2 regions of the Melaminivora jejuensis genome follow, and region 2 is predicted to be linked to the other one. Evidence: riboswitches for the same ligand, from Rfam matches in the RefSeq annotation. Region 2 holds a riboswitch; the other holds the start of a gene.
What was found. A riboswitch is a leader RNA that binds a small molecule or an ion and turns the genes downstream of it on or off. The one in region 2 is predicted to bind cobalamin.

Region 1 (7,673 bases), 490 kb from region 2:
TGTGGTGGAGCTGCGCTCTGTGCCGCAGCTGATTCACGGCAAGCCGGCTGGCCGGATCCATGTTTATCGCGACATTTCCGGGCAAATCCAGGCCCAGGCCAATCTCCAGCTGGCAGCCCAGGTATTCGAATCCAGCCTGGACGCCATTTTTATTGCAGACACCCGGGGCATGTTGGTGCGCATCAACCCCAGTGGCTGCGAGTTGCTGGGGGCCCGGCAGCTGGAATTGCTCAGCCGACCGGTCACCGCCATGATCGATTTGGACAGGCCGGCAGCTTCCTTTCTGCGCCAGGTGGAGCAAGCCTGGGACTTGCAGGGATTCTGGGTGGGCGATGTCACGCTTCGCCCGGGTGCCTCAGATTCGGCCATTCCCATTGCCCTGTCATGGGTGGCGCTGCGCGATGAGCGGGGCAACGTCAGCCAGAGCATAGGCTTCATGCGTGACCTGACGACGCACCATGCGGCGCAAAGACGCATTGAAGAGCTGGCATTCACTGACCCCTGACAGGGCTGCCCAACCGGCTGCAGTTGACGCAGTGGGTTGGCTCGGTCATCGAAGGCGCCCGCAGTCGCAGCGCCGAGTTCGCGGTGCTGTTCCTGGATCTGGATCGCTTCAAGATCGTCAATGATTCCCTGGGCCACCCGTTCGGCGACCAGGTGCTCAAGATGGTGGCGCAGCGTCTGCAGGATTGCCTGCGCCAGTCGGACATGCTGTGCCGGCTGGGGGGCGATGAATTCGTGGTCTATCTGCACGACGCAGATCGGAAGGTGGCTGAAGCGGTGGCCCGCCGGATGCTTGATGAAATGGCGCATCCTTTTACTCTGGAGGGAATGAATTTTTCCATCCAGGGCAGCATGGGAATAGCCCTGTACCCTCATGATGGGCTGACGCTGGATGATCTGATCAAACACGCCGACTCAGCCATGTACCGGGTCAAGGAGCGGGGCCGGGGCCACTACAGCTTCTACCGCCCCCAGATGAGTGCCGATCTGTTGCCGCGCATGAAGATGGAGCACGCCATGCGTCTGGCTCTCGGCCTGGGGCACATGGAGGTTCACTATCAGCCCCAGGTCGAATTCGCTACCGGGCGCATCGTAGGCATGGAAGCGCTGCTGCGCTGGCGAGATCCGGAATTGGGGTCGGTACCACCAGCAGTTTTCATCCCACTGGCAGAAGAAAGTGGCTATATCGTCACCCTGGGCGCCTGGGTGATGGAGCAGGCGATCAAGGAGGCTGCGCACTGGCATGTCAGCGGGACGCCCATGGTGGTTTCCGTCAACGTCTCGGCCCTGGAGTTCCGCCAGCCCGGTCTGGTCGAGCGGATTTCCGGCTTGCTGGCCCAGCATGGCCTGCCTGCCGCTATGTTGGAGTTGGAGTTGACGGAAAGCGTGCTGCTGCAGGATGCGCAGGAGATGGAGCAGCTCCTGGGAACGCTGGCCCAGTTGGGCATAGGGCTTTCCATCGATGATTTCGGTACCGGCTACTCCAGCCTGGCGTATCTCAAGAAGCTGTCCATCCACCGCCTGAAGATAGACAAGTCGTTTGTCGATGGCTTGCCGCTGCATGAGCGTGACCAGGCCATTGTGCAGGCCATCGTCAGCATGGGGCGCGCCCTGGGCATTGCCACGGTGGCTGAAGGCGTCGAGACAGCAGCCCAGCGCGATGCGCTGCAAGCCATGGGCTGCGACTTCTATCAGGGGTATCTGTGTGCGCCGGCGCTGCCGGTGCCGCAATTGCGAACTCTGGTGGGGCGGGCCGGCCAGGCTCGGCAAGAGGTGTCTGCAAGTGCCACCGAGCCGTCATCCTGAACCGAGGGTTCAGGGGGGCAAGGGCAGCGTGGCATTGGGTTCATCTGACGCGAGATGATCACGCCTGCCAGGCGATGTACCAAGCCCGGGCTCATATGAGCATTGGTTCAAGGAACTATAAAGCCCGGCAGCACCGCAGACGAGTCCATTGTAAGCCCGCCTGTGCCCTTTGGGCGCTGTGCTGGCCAATGTTTACAAAGCTGCTGGCATCTGTTCGTCCAGAGCTTCATCCAGTCGCTCGATGAGCTGGCCCAGGCGCTCGTTGGCGTATGCGTCGTCGGCGTATGTGTCGGCAGTGGGCTGCACCTCGGCGGAGGCGCCCTCGTACTCGGCACGGGCCTGGGCGGTCACTGCGGCCACCACATCGCGGTCGGCGATCTCGAAGGCCAGATTCAAGGCCACCAGCACGGCGATGCGCTCGCGGGCGCGCACCTTGCCCGTGTCGCGGATGCGTGTCATGGCCGTATCCACGCGCTCCACTGCTTCCAGCAGACGCGCTTCCTGCCCCTCGGCGCAGGCCAGCAGATAGCTCTGCTGCAGTATCTGAACTTCGATCTGTTTCATGGGGTGTCGTCGTCCATGGCTGGCTGGTTGGCCGGCAGGCGGTCGAGCAGCGCATCGACACGCGCACGGGCAGCCTGGAGCCGGGATTTGAGGGAATCGCGCTCCTGGGCGAGCGCCAAGACCTCCTGCGTCAGCAGGGTATTGGCGTGCTTGATCTGCTCGTGCTGCTGCAGCAGCCGCTCCACGCGTTCGGCAAGCTGGTCAATCGGAGAGGGGGCTGGCATAGGGGTGCGATTGTAGATAGTGCCGGGGCGATGCTGCACCTGCACATAAAATCGCCCCGTTGGTGCTCGCTGCATGGTTCACATGCCGCAGTTCAACGGGAAGCAGGGAGGGGCTCTTCAGCGCGAAGAAACATGTCCCGGGCCTGCGCTGCCCCCGCAACGGTCAGCGAACGAGCCGCACGCCGGCTCCCCTTTCACGCACGAAGCCACTGGGCGCCTTGAACAAGCGCCTGGGAAGGCGCCTGGAAGGCGTGTCGCCAGCCCGGATACCGGCCAACAAGGAGGCTGCGCCGTGCCCGCTGGGCAGGCGCAGCCATGTCACCCACTGCTGGCGGGGAAGCTGGCACGGGTTTGTTGCTTCTTTTGTCCTTCCATGTCGATTACCCTGTCTAGCGCCCGTCTGGCTGCCATTGGCGCCGGCGCGCCCCTGCGTCTGAGCGCTTTGGCCCTGGCATCTTTGAACCTGTGCGCCGCCCAGGCGCAGGACGCCACGCTGCTGGCGCAGAACCTGCACGCGCCAACGATGAACGAAATCGTGGTCACGGCCAATCGGGTGGCCCAGCCGCTGACCGATGTGCTGGCCGATGTGACCATCGTCGATCGCCAGACCATAGAGAGCAGCGGCGCTGCGGCGCTGGCCGATGTGCTGGCGCGCCTGCCCGGCATCGAGCTGTCGCGCAACGGCGGCCCCGGCACGGTCACCAGCCTGTTCCTGCGCGGTGCGGAGACGCGCTTCACCGCCGTCTATGTCGATGGTGTGCGGGTTGACTCGCAGGCCGGCAGCGGCGGCGCGACCTGGGAGGCCCTGCCGCTGTCGCTGATCGACCGCATTGAGGTGCTGCGCGGGCCGGCAGCGGCCATCTATGGCTCGGACGCCGTGGCTGGGGTGATCCAGATCTTCACCAAGAAGGGCGAGGCCGGCGTGGCGCCCTACGTGGGCATTGGCCTGGGCACGTACCGTACCTGGCGCACCGAGGCCGGCGTAAGCGGCGCCAGCGGCACGCTGGACTATGCCCTGGGCCTGACGCGCGAGGGCAGCCGGGGCTTCAGCGCCAAGACCGACGCCAAGAGCAACCCTGACCGCGACGGCTACCACCAAAGCGCCGTCAATGGCCGGCTGGGCTGGCAGATCAACGCCGCGCACCGCCTGGAAGGCACGCTGCTGCACAACGAGTCCAACAGCGGCTACGACACCAGCCAGGAAGATGACCGCAGCCTGCACCGTATCCAGACGCTGGGCGCGCACTGGCAGGCGCAATGGAGCGAGGGTTACAAGACCCGCCTGTCCGTGACCGAATCCCGGGATCGCTACGAGACCCGGCCCTCGCCCTACCTGACCAACACCCAGTTGCGCGGCTACCTGCTGCACAACGAGTGGCGCCTGGGCGAGCACCAGTTCACCGCAGCGCTGGAGCGGCGCGAAGACCACCTGGACAACGCCCCTATCGACCGCGACCGCTCGCAAAATGCCCTGGCCCTGGGCTGGGGCCTGCGCGCCGGGGCGCACACGCTGCAGCTCAACGCCCGCCACGACCGCGACAGCGAGTTCGGCGGCAAGAGCACCGGCAGCGCCGCCTATGGCTACGAATTCGCCCCCAACTGGCGCGCCACTGCATCGATGGGCACGGCCTTTCGCGCGCCCACGCTGTACCAGCGCTTCAGCATGTACGGCGACGCCAGCCTGACCCCCGAGACGGCACGCAACGTCGAGCTGGGCCTGAAATGGCTCCAGGGTGCCAGCAGCTTCTCGGCCACCGTGTACCGCAACAACGTCAGTAACCTGATCACCTTCGTCAGCGGCCCCGGCCCTTGCCCGGGTGGCAGCGGCCCCTACCCGGGCTGCTACGACAGCATCGGCAAGGCACGCTACCAGGGCCTGACCCTGGCCGGCTCGCACCAGTTGGCCGGCGTGCGCCTGCACGGCTCCATCGATTTGCAGAACCCCAAGAACCTGGACACTGGCAAGCAGCTGCAGCGCCGTGCCAAGCGCCACGCCGCCCTGGGCGCCGAGACCCGGATCGCCCACTGGACGGTGGGCGGCGAGGCGCAGCTGTCGGGCCGGCGCTTCGACGATGCTGCCAACAAGAACGTGCTGGGCGGCTACACCCTGCTGAACCTGCACGCCAGCACCCGCGTGGCGCGCGACTGGCAGATCGTCGCCCGCCTGGACAACCTGACGGACAAGCACTACGAAGTCGCGCGCACCTACGCCACGCCGGGGCGCAGCTTCTATGTCGGCCTGAAGTGGGCGCCGCAGTACTGACGGCAGCTGGCGCCAGCGGCATGAGCACACCCGCCACACCCGCGCGCTGTCCGGCGCTGGTCATTGCCGCGCCCGCCTCGGGCCAGGGCAAGACCACGGTGGCCGCTGCGCTGGCCCGGCTGCACACCCGGGCCGGGCGGCGCGTGCGCGTGTTCAAGTGCGGGCCGGATCACCTCGACCCGCACTGGCACGAGCTGGCCAGTGGTGCGCCCGTGCATCCGCTGGACTTGTGGCTGACCGGCGAGCACGACTGCCGCGCCCGCCTGCACGCCGCCGCCCATGAGGCCGACCTGATCCTGATCGAAGGCGTCATGGGCCTGTTCGATGGCCAGCTGAGCGTGGCCGAACTGGCGCGCCGCCTGGGCATCCCGGTGCTGGCCGTGATCGACGCCAGCGCCATGGGCGGCACGCTGGGCGCGCTGGTGCATGGCCTGCGCAGCTATTGGCCTGATCTGCCCTGGGCCGGCGTGCTGGCCAACCGCGTGGCCGGCGCGCGCCACGCCGACATGCTGCGCGCCGGCCTGCGCGATGCGAGCGACTGGCTGGGGGCCGTGCCCTCTGTGGCCGGGCCGCAGGAGCAGCCGGGCCGCCAGAGCCGCCCTGCCGCCCTGCTGCCCGAGCGCCAGCTCGGCCTGGTGGCGGCGCGCGAGCTGCCCGATGCCCTGGCGCGGCTGGACGCTGCCGCTGACGCCCTGCAGGCCACGCCGCTGGGCCGCATGACGGCGCAGGACTGGCAGCGCTGGGCTGTTGAATTCCCGCCGCCGGCACCGTCGGCCAGTGCCGCGCCCGCACCCCTGCTGGCCGGGCGACGCATTGCCGTGGCGCAGGACGAGGCGTTTTGCCTGATCTATCGGGCCAACCTGGACGTGCTGCGCCAGCTGGGCGCGCAGGTCGCGTGCTTTGCCCCGCTGCGCGGCGAGCCGCTGCCGGCGTGCGACGCGCTGTGGCTGCCCGGCGGCTTTCCCGAACTGCACGCCCCGGCGCTGGCAGCGCAGAGCGCGCTGCGCGAGCAATTGCGCCAGCACATCGCCGCCGGCAAGCCCATCTGGGCCGAAGGCGGCGGCATGGTGGCGCTGCTGGGCGGCATCACCTTGCCGGATGGCAGCCGCGCGCCGCTGTGGGACTTGCTGCCCGGCCACGCCACCTTGCACACCCGCCTGCAGGCGCTGGGAATGCGCGTGCTGCAGTGGCCGGATGCCGCCGGGCTGCGCGGCCACAGCTTCCACTATTCGAGCACCGACACGGCAGTGCCCATCGTGGCCCAGGCCGTGCGGCCTGATCCGGCAGACGGTGCTGCCGGCGCCGAGCCGGTCTATCGCCACGGCAGCATCCACGCCAGCTATTTCCACGCCTGGTTCGCCTCCGAGCCGCAGGTCGTGGCGCGGCTGCTGGGTGCGGCTTGAGAGGACACGCCATGCAGCTTGCCCGCAGCGAACTCATCCTGGGTGGCCAAAAAAGCGGCAAATCGCGCCGCGCGGAAGAATTGGCACGCCTGTGGCTGCAGACCCCCGGCCAGCGTGCCACGCTGATCGCCACGGCCCAGGCGCACGACGCCGAGATGCGTGCGCGCATCGAACGCCACCAGCGCGAGCGTGCCGAGCGAGTGCCGGGCATGGGGCTGATCGAGGAGCCGCGCGACCTGGCCGGCGCGCTGGCGGCGCACAGCCGGGCCGACACCCTGCTGGTGGTGGACTGCCTGACGCTGTGGCTGACGCACTGGCTGATGCCGCTGAAGGCCGGCCCAGCACCTGCTGCCGCCGCCACCGTTCAACGCGCCAGTGCCGCTGAATTTGCATCAAATCGGCCCCAAACCCTTGACTGGCAAGCGCAAGCAGCTCATTTTTTGAAGCATTGCAGCAAGCCCCCGGCCCCGTCGTGCTGGTGGGCAACGAGATCGGCCTGGGCGTCATCCCGCTGGGGCGCGAGGTGCGCGCCTTCGTCGATGCCCTGGGCCTGCTCAACCAGCGCGCTGCTGCGGCCTGCCGGCGTGTCACGCTGATGGCTGCCGGCCTGCCCCTGACCCTGAAGGACGAGCCGTGAAGCAAGCTGTCTGCCCCCGTCTGCTGCGTGCCATCGCCGGCGCGCTGGCCCTGGCCGGCGCGGCCCTGTCGGCGCACGCCACTATCCAGATCACCGACGACCGGGGCCGCACGCTGCACTTCGACGAGCCGCCGCGCCGCGTGGTCAGCCTGCTGCCCTCCAGCACCGAGAGCCTGTGCGAGATGCAGCAGTGCGAGCGCCTGGTCGGGGTCGATCGCTACTCCAACTGGCCGGCCTCGGTGCGCCAGTTGCCCAAGGTGGGTGGCGGCATAGACCCCAATATCGAGGCCATCGTGGCGTTGCGGCCCGATGTGGTGCTGCTGTCGGTGAGCAGCCGCGTCAGCGACCGGCTCGAAGCCCTGGGCGTCAAGGTCGTGGCGCTGGAGCCCAAGACCCATGCCGACGTGCGCCGGGTGCTAACCCTCATCGGCGACCTGTTCGCCGTGCCGCGAGCGCAAGGGGCCGACCGGCTGTGGCGCGTCATCGACGCCGCCGTGCAGGCCGCCGCCCAGTCGCTGCCGCCCAAGGCCCGGGGCGCGCGCGTGTATTTCGAGGTCAGCCGTGGGCCGTATGCCGCCGGCCAGCCGTCCTTCATCGGCGAGACGCTGGCGCGCCTGGGCGCGCGCAACGTCGTGGCAGCGGATCTCGGCCCCTTCCCGCGCCTGAGCCCGGAGTACGTGCTGCGCGCCCAGCCCGACGTCATCATGGTGTCCAACCGCAGCGCCCAGCCCATGACCCGGTACCCTGGCTGGGACAAGCTGGCGGCCATCCGC
Region 2 (7,673 bases):
CTTGGGCTCGGCCTTGTACAGCAGGCTCAGGATCATGGCGTTGATGCCCACCGACTTGCCCGAGCCGGTGGTGCCGGCCACCAGGCAATGCGGCATCCTGGCCAGGTCTGCCACCACGGGCTGGCCGATGATGTCCTTGCCCAGGCCCACGGTGAGCAGGCTTCTGGCGTCGTGATAGACCGTTGACCCCAGGATTTCCGCCAGGCGGATGGTCTGGCGCCGGGCATTGGGCAGCTCCAGCGCCATGGTGGTCTTGCCGGGAATGGTCTCGACCACGCGGATGGACACCAGGCTCAGGCTGCGCGCCAGATCCTTGGCCAAGTTCACGATCTGCGCGCCCTTGACGCCCGTGGCCGGCTCGATCTCGTAGCGTGTGATGACCGGGCCGGGCATGGCCTCGACCACCTGCACGTCCACGCCGAAATCCTGCAGCTTTTTCTCGATCAGGCGGCTGGTCATCTCCAGCGTCTCGGGCGTGACGCTTTCCTGCAGCGCCTGCACCGGATCGAGCAGGCTGACCTGGGGCAGGCCCGCCTCGTCACCCAGGCCACCCGAAGCCGGCGGCCTTGGCTGGGCGCGCGCGGCAGGCGCACCTGTCGCTGCGGCTGCCGGGGCTGGCTCGGCGCGGGTGGACGACTGCAGCGGCTCAGGGCTGAAGGCGGCAGCGGCGGCTGGCGGCTGGGGGACGGCAGCGGCGGCTGGCGGCGCTTCCGGAGCCGGCGCCGAGCCAGGCCGCAGCGCCTCCACCACCGGCTCATGGCGCGGCTCCTCGCCCAGCGCAGCCTGGCGCTGGCGCGCCGCGCGCCGGCCAGCAGCAGCGTCGCGCGCGCGCTCGCCCTGCGCCCGGCTGGCCAGCACCACGGCATCGATGCGCCGGCCCAGGCGCTCAGCCAGGTGCCCCCAGGAAAAGCCGAAGACCAGCGCCGCACCCAGCAGCGCCAGCATCACGCCGATCAGGCCCGAGCCGGTGAAGCCTAGCCACTGCACCGCCAGCGGCCCTGTCAGATAGCCCAACATCCCGCCGGCATGGCCGGGCAGCGCTGGCTCGAAACGGTACAGACGGGACCACTCCAGCCCGCAGCTGGCGCACAGCAGCAGCGCCAGGCCGAGCCAGAAGGCGCCGCGCTGGCGCCACGACAGCAGGCCTTCGTAGCTGGCGCCGCGCATCCAGCGCGCCAGTGAGGCCAGCCAGGCGTGCAAGGCCGCCGCCACGCCCCACCAGGCGGAAAAGCCCAGCAGGAAGTAGCTGCCATCGGCCAGCCAGGCGCCCAGCCGGCCCAGCCAGTTGGCCGTGGCAGCGCCGGTGCCGGTGGTGGACCAGGCCGCATCTTCGGGGAGTAACTGAGCAGCGCCAGCAGCCAGACCAGCAGCGCCAGCAGCGCCAGCACCAGGATCAGCTCGTGGCTGAAGCGCGCCACACCACTGCGCAGCGCACTCTGGGGCGGTGGCGCTCCGTTCAGGGTATTGAAGGAGTAAGTCATACAGAAAAACCAGCGCGCAAGCTTACCCCATGACCCGCGCCGGGACAGGGGCCGCAGGGGCATCCCTACAATGATCCGCCGCCGCGCCGGGGCCGCCCGCCGCGCCGGGGCCGCCCGCCGCGCCCTCACCGACCGTTGCGGCACTCTTGCCCGCCCAACCCCGACACTTTGACGAACCCCATGTCCAACACCCCCACCCAGCACGCCAAAGTCCTGATCCTCGGCTCCGGCCCCGCCGGCTACACCGCCGCCGTCTATGCCGCCCGCGCTAACCTGAAACCCTTGCTCGTCACCGGCATGGCCCAGGGCGGCCAACTCATGACCACCACCGACGTGGACAACTGGCCCGCCGACCCGCTGGGCGTGCAGGGGCCGGATCTGATGCAGCGCTTCCTGCAGCACGCCGAGCGCTTCCAGACGCAGATCGTGTTCGACCACATCAGCGCCGTCGATCTGAGCCAGCGCCCCTTCACCCTGACCGGCGACATGGGCCAGTACACCTGCGACGCGCTGATCATCGCCACCGGCGCCTCGGCCAGGTACCTGGGCCTGCCGTCCGAGGAGGCCTTCATGGGCCGGGGCGTGTCAGCCTGCGCCACCTGCGACGGTTTTTTCTACCGCGAGCAGGATGTCTGCGTGGTCGGCGGCGGCAACACTGCCGTGGAGGAAGCCCTGTACCTGTCCAACATCGCGCGCAAGGTCACGTTGATCCACCGGCGCGACAAGTTCCGCGCCGAGCCCATCCTGATCGACAAGCTCCATGAGAAGGTCGCCGAGGGCAAGATCGAGCTGAAGACGCATTTCACGCTCGACGAGGTGCTGGGCGACGACTCGGGCGTCACCGGCGTGCGCGTCAAGAGTACCGAGGACGGTCATACCGAGGACTTGCCGCTGCAGGGCTGCTTCATCGCCATCGGCCACTCGCCCAACACCGACATCTTCCAGGGCCAGCTGGACATGGCAGGCGGCTACATCAACACCCAGGGCGGGCACCAGGGCTTTGCCACCCAGACCAGCGTGCCCGGCGTATTCGCTGCCGGCGACGTGCAGGACTACACCTACCGCCAGGCGATTACCAGCGCCGGCACGGGCTGCATGGCGGCGCTGGATGCGCAGCGCTTCCTGGAGCAGCAGGACTGACGAAAGAGCGGCAGGCGCAGGCAACGCTGCTGCCGGCGCCCTGTGCCACAATCGCGCCCGCCGCCCGCCCGGGCCTTTTCCATCCACCCGGCGGCGGCGCTCTCACCAGGTGCCCGGCCTGCCGCTCTTGCGGCCTGCAGGGTTCAACGGGAAGCAGGTGCGCGGCGCCTCCTGCAGCAAGAATTTTCTGCAGCAAAGCCGCAATTCCTGCGCTGCCCCCGCAACGGTCAGCGGAAACCAAGCCTCGCCCGCCGCCATGCCCTCGGCATGGCTGGCCGCCACTGCGCCATGCGGCGCGGGAAGGCGCGAGGCCTGGTGCGCCAAGCGCACCGTCCGCAAGCCCGGATACCGGCCTGCGTGAGCATGTAGCGGCGGCTGCGGGCGAGCAGCGGGCCGGACACACGCTGCCCCCTGGCCGCGCCCTGCCCCGCGCGGCAGCGTCCGCCCCCTGATTCCTGCCTCGGCGCCTTTCCAACAGTCGAGCGTGGTCTGCGGGCGAGCAGACCCAGCGGATCAGGGAGTTGCGTTCCATGCCATCCATCCTTCCATCCCGCCGGCCCAGCCTCGTGCGCCCCTGGCGGGCCTGCCTGCTGGCCGGCTGCAGCCTGTGGGGCGCAGCAAACGCGCAGACGGGCAGCGCAGCAGCAGCGCCCACCCAGGGCGCACTGCCGGCGGTGCAGGTCACCAGCCAGCAGAGCATTTCCACCGCCACGCGCCTGGAGGCCGACCCGCTGCGCCTGCCCTTTGCCGCCACCGTGGTCGAGCGCGCGCAGATGGACGCCGCCGGCGCCATCACGCTGGAGGACGAGCTGCGCAGCGTGCCTGGCCTGCAGCACGGCACCCAGGGCAATTACTACACACGCTTCGAGACGCGCGGCCTGCGCGACACGCAGGACGTGCTGGTGCTGATCGACGGCGTGCCGCTGCGCCTGCTGCAGGGCAACGCCGACGTGACCCTGGTTGCCCCCGAACTGGTCGATCGCATCGAATTCATCAAAGGCCCGGCCTCGGCGCTGTACGGCAAGAACGCCATCGGCGGCGTCGTGCAGTTCTTCCTCAAGCCCGAGCAGGCCGGCGGCGAGGCTACGGCTACGCTGGGCCGCTTCGGCCGCACCGACGCTAGCTTGCGCCAGCGCTGGGACTTCGAGCGCGGCAATCTGTTTGTCGGCCTGGCCAGCAACCACTGGGACGGCTTCCAGCGCGGCGCCGGGCGCACCCAGCAGGCAGCGGTGCTCTCGGGCGACTGGGCGCTCACCCCGCAGTGGGTCACCGGCGCGCAGTATTTCGACAGCGACGTGAATGCCTACCGCGGCTCCATCGTGCCGCTGCAAGGTGGCCGGCCCATGTTCGGCATCGGCTGGCGCGACAACTACGGCATCGACGGCTCGCGCGTGACCGGACACTACCAGTCGCTGTCGTGGAAGAACAGGATCGAGTGGGGCCAGGGCCTGAGCCTGCGCCACCTCAGCAGCATCACGCGCTACGACCGGCTGTTCGCCGGCGGCATCACTATCGTGCCGCCGCCGGCCGCCGTCAGCAAAGGCTATTCCGAGACGCAGACCGACGACAGCGGCGTGTTCCATGACCTGTCGCTGGCCCACCTGTCGGCTGGCAAGCACTGGAGCAACGAGCTGCAGATCGGCCTGAACCTGGAGCGCGGCTGGCAGGATCAGGCCTCGCCTGCCTTCAGCAACGCGCCCACCTACCGTGGCCCCGACTACGACACGCCGGTGAGCAATATCGGCAACGACCCGCGCGGCATCCGTGGCCGCGTGACCGGCTCGCGCTTTGACCAGGAAGTGCGCAGCATCTACATGCAGGATCGCCTGGAATGGGGCGATGCCGGCCTGACGCTGGGCCTGCGGCGCGACCACTTCACGCAGCGCCTGGCACGCTCGGACACGTCCGTGCAGTCCTACCAGAGCGCCAGCCGCAACAGCCCGCGCATTGCCGCCGACTGGCTGTGGCTGCGCGGCGCAGCCGGCGAGCATGTGCTGTTTGCCAACTGGACTGAGGGCTTTCGCCCGCAGGCCGTGGCGCTGAATACGCGCGACGGCATCGTCATGCCCAACATCCTGCGTCCCGAGCGCACGCGCAGCCGGGAGATCGGGCTCAAGGGCCGGGCGCTCGATGCGTCCTGGGCCTACCAGGTCAGCGTGTTCGAGGCGCGCAAGATCGACGGCCAGCGCTACTACCGCAACGGCCCCGACTCGTTCATCTCGACCAATGCCACCTCGCGCGTACACGGCCTGGAGGCGCAGGCGCAGTGGCGGCTCTCGCCGCGCTGGAGCGGCTGGGCCCACTACACCTGGCAGGACGCGCGCCTGAGCGACTTCCAGACCTACACCAACGCCGGCGTGCCGTCGGCCAATTACGGCGGCCTGCGTATGCGCATGTCGGCCCACCACATCGCCGGCCTGGGCGTGACCTGGCGCGAGGGCGACTGGACGGTGGCTGCCAGCGCCAATTCGGTGGGTTCGCGCTTCCTGCGCGACAACACGGCCAATCCGCAGAAGCTGCCGGCCTATGTGCTGCTCAACGTCGCCGCCAGCTGGGACGCCACAGCGCGCTGGACGCTGCAGGCGGGGGTGAACAACCTGAGCGACCGCTACTACATCGGCGACGACCTGTCGGCGCAGGACGCGGGCAACGCCGGCGCCCCGCGCACCTGGTTCGCCCGCGCACGCTACCGCTTCTGATGCACCGCCGCGACATGCTGGGACACATGCTGCTGGCAGGCTGCGCCGCGCAGGCCGGGGCCGCCGGCGCAGCGGGGGCGTTCCCGCGCGAGGTGGTGGACGCGCTGGGGCGGCGCGTGCGCATCGAGCGTCGGCCCGAGCGGCTGCTGGTGGTTTTTCCCAGCAACGTCGAACTGGCCTGGGCGCTGGGCCTGGGCGAGCGCGTGGCGGCCATCGGCGGTACGGTGCGCTGGCCGCCCGAGGCCGTGGCCAAGCCGCGCATCGGCGGCGCCCTGGGCTACTCCGTCGAGGCCGCCGCCGCCCACCGGCCCGACCTGCTGGTGCTCACGCCGGCGCACCAGTCGGCCCTGCACCTGGTCGATGCCTTTGCACGCATCGGCACGCCCAGCCTGGTGCTGGCGCATCCGGATCTGCCCGCCGTGCTACGCAACCTGGCACTGCTGGGCCAGGCCACCGGCTGCGAGGACGCGGCCCGGCGCGAACAGGAGCACATGCAGCAGGCCCTGGCCGAGGTGGCGCAGCGCGTGGCCGGCGCCCCCGTGCGCAGCGTCTATCTGGAGACCGCTGCCGCTGCGCGCGGCGCCTACCAGACCATGGGGCGCGGTCACTACGCCAGCGATGCGCTGCGCTGGGCCGGCGGGCGCAACGTCTTTGCCGACACGCTGCAGGGCGCCCAGCAGGTCAGCGCCGAAGCCATCTTCCTGCATGACCCGCAGGTCATCATCTCGCTGCAACAGGTGCCCAGGGATCCCGAGCTGATCGCCCGCCGCCCTGGCTGGAGCCGGCTGCGCGCCGTGCGCAGCGGGCGCGTGGTGGTGCTCGAACGCGGCCACAAGCTGATCCCCGGCCCGCGCCAGGTGCAGGCGGTGCAGGCCTATGCACGGGCGCTGCATCCTGAGCTTTTTGCCGACACCCCAAACCCCTCTGCTGCCGGAGGTGGGGCTTGACCGCCCGGCCCGAGCGCGCCCGGCCTGGTGCGGCGCGCGCCTGGGCGCTGCTGCTGGCGCTGGCTGCGCTGGCGACAGTGGCCGCACTGAGCCTGGGCGCCGCCACCGTGCCGCCCTGGCGCTGGCTGGCAGGCGACGCCGCCGCCGAGCTGGTGCGCGTCTGGCGCGCGCCGCGCGTGGCCACGGCGTTTGCCGTGGGCGGCTTTCTGGCCCTGGCCGGGCTGGTGTTCCAGGGGGTGTTTCGCAATCCGCTGGCCGAGCCCTATCTGTTGGGCAGCGCCAGCGGTGCGGCCGTGGGCGCTGCCGTGGCGCTGCTGCTGCCGGCGGCAGTGCCCAGCAGCTGGAGCCTGCCGCTGCTGGCCTTCGCCGGCGCCTGGGGCGCAGGCTGGCTGGTGCTGCTGGTGGCCCGCCTGGGGGGCGCCTGGCAAAGCGGGCGGCTGCTGCTGGCCGGCGTGGCGCTGGCGGCCATCCTCTCGGCACTGCGCAGCCTGATGCTGATGCTGTGGGGCGACGAGACGACCAACCTGCGCGCCATCGTCTCCTGGCAGCTGGGCGGCGTGCAAAACGCCGCCTGGGGCGAGGCACTGGCGCTGCTGGCAGCGCTGGCCGTGCTGGCGCTGCTGGTGCGCGCCCTGGCGCCCGGGCTGGACGCACTGGGCCTGGGCGAGGAGACGGCGCATGCCATGGGAGTGCGCACGGCAGCCTTCTCGGCACGCGCCGTCATGCTGGCCTCGCTGGCCACAGCGCTGGCTGTGGCCTGGGGCGGCCTGATCGGCTTTGTCGGGCTGATCGTGCCGCACGTGCTGCGCTGGTGGCTGGGCCCGCTGCACGCGCGCCTGGCCGCAGCCTGCGCCGTAGCCGGGGGCGCTTTGCTGGTGGCCGTGGACGCCGTGGCGCGCGCGGCGCTGGCGCCCAGCGAAATCCCCATTGGCCTGCTCACCGCGCTGATCGGCGGGCCATTTTTCCTGTTCCTGCTGCTGCGCGCCAAGGCATGAGCAGCACTGCGCCGGCCCTGGCCTTCGAACAGCTCTCGCTGGCGGTAGCCGGGCGGGTGCTGCTGCAACAGGTGGATCTGCAGGTGCCGGCGCGTGGCCTGCTCGGGCTGGTGGGCGCCAACGGCGCCGGCAAGACCAGCCTGCTGCGTGCCGCACTGGGGCTGCTGGCGCCGCACTGCGGGCGCGTGCTGGTGCAGGGCCGCGCGCCGCAGCACTGGAAGGCGCACGAGCTGGCGCGCCAGGTCGGCTACGTGGCGCAGGACGGGCACAGCCACTGGGATCTGACGGTGCATGAGGCGCTGCATCTGCACCCCGGCGCCCGCCCTGGCCCCTGGCTGCAGCGCTGCGAGCTGCAGCCCCTGCTGGGCCGGCGCCTGGCCAGCCTGTCGGGCGGCGAGCGCGCGCGCGTGG

Region 1: another riboswitch for cobalamin. It lies ahead of IDM45_RS06220 (TonB-dependent receptor domain-containing protein); the one in region 2 lies ahead of IDM45_RS08505 (TonB-dependent siderophore receptor).

What each region holds. Positions count from the first base shown of each region.
Region 1 is NZ_JACWIJ010000002.1:1,285,823-1,293,495, reverse strand. Features, by position in the region: partial or broken gene IDM45_RS18245 (putative bifunctional diguanylate cyclase/phosphodiesterase) at 1-1,809, shown strand, start outside; gene IDM45_RS06230 (cell division protein ZapA) at 2,002-2,373, opposite strand; gene IDM45_RS06225 (DUF904 domain-containing protein) at 2,370-2,597, opposite strand; cobalamin riboswitch at 2,641-2,889, shown strand; gene IDM45_RS06220 (TonB-dependent receptor domain-containing protein) at 2,971-4,860, shown strand; gene IDM45_RS06215 (cobyrinate a,c-diamide synthase) at 4,881-6,263, shown strand; partial or broken gene IDM45_RS06210 (bifunctional adenosylcobinamide kinase/adenosylcobinamide-phosphate guanylyltransferase) at 6,275-6,900, shown strand; gene IDM45_RS06205 (ABC transporter substrate-binding protein) at 6,924-7,673, shown strand, end outside.
Region 2 is NZ_JACWIJ010000002.1:1,775,037-1,782,709, forward strand. Features, by position in the region: gene IDM45_RS08495 (DNA translocase FtsK) at 1-1,494, opposite strand, end outside; gene trxB (thioredoxin-disulfide reductase) at 1,662-2,621, shown strand; cobalamin riboswitch at 2,712-2,991, shown strand; gene IDM45_RS08505 (TonB-dependent siderophore receptor) at 3,152-5,320, shown strand; gene IDM45_RS08510 (ABC transporter substrate-binding protein) at 5,320-6,267, shown strand; gene IDM45_RS08515 (FecCD family ABC transporter permease) at 6,264-7,262, shown strand; gene IDM45_RS08520 (ABC transporter ATP-binding protein) at 7,259-7,673, shown strand, end outside.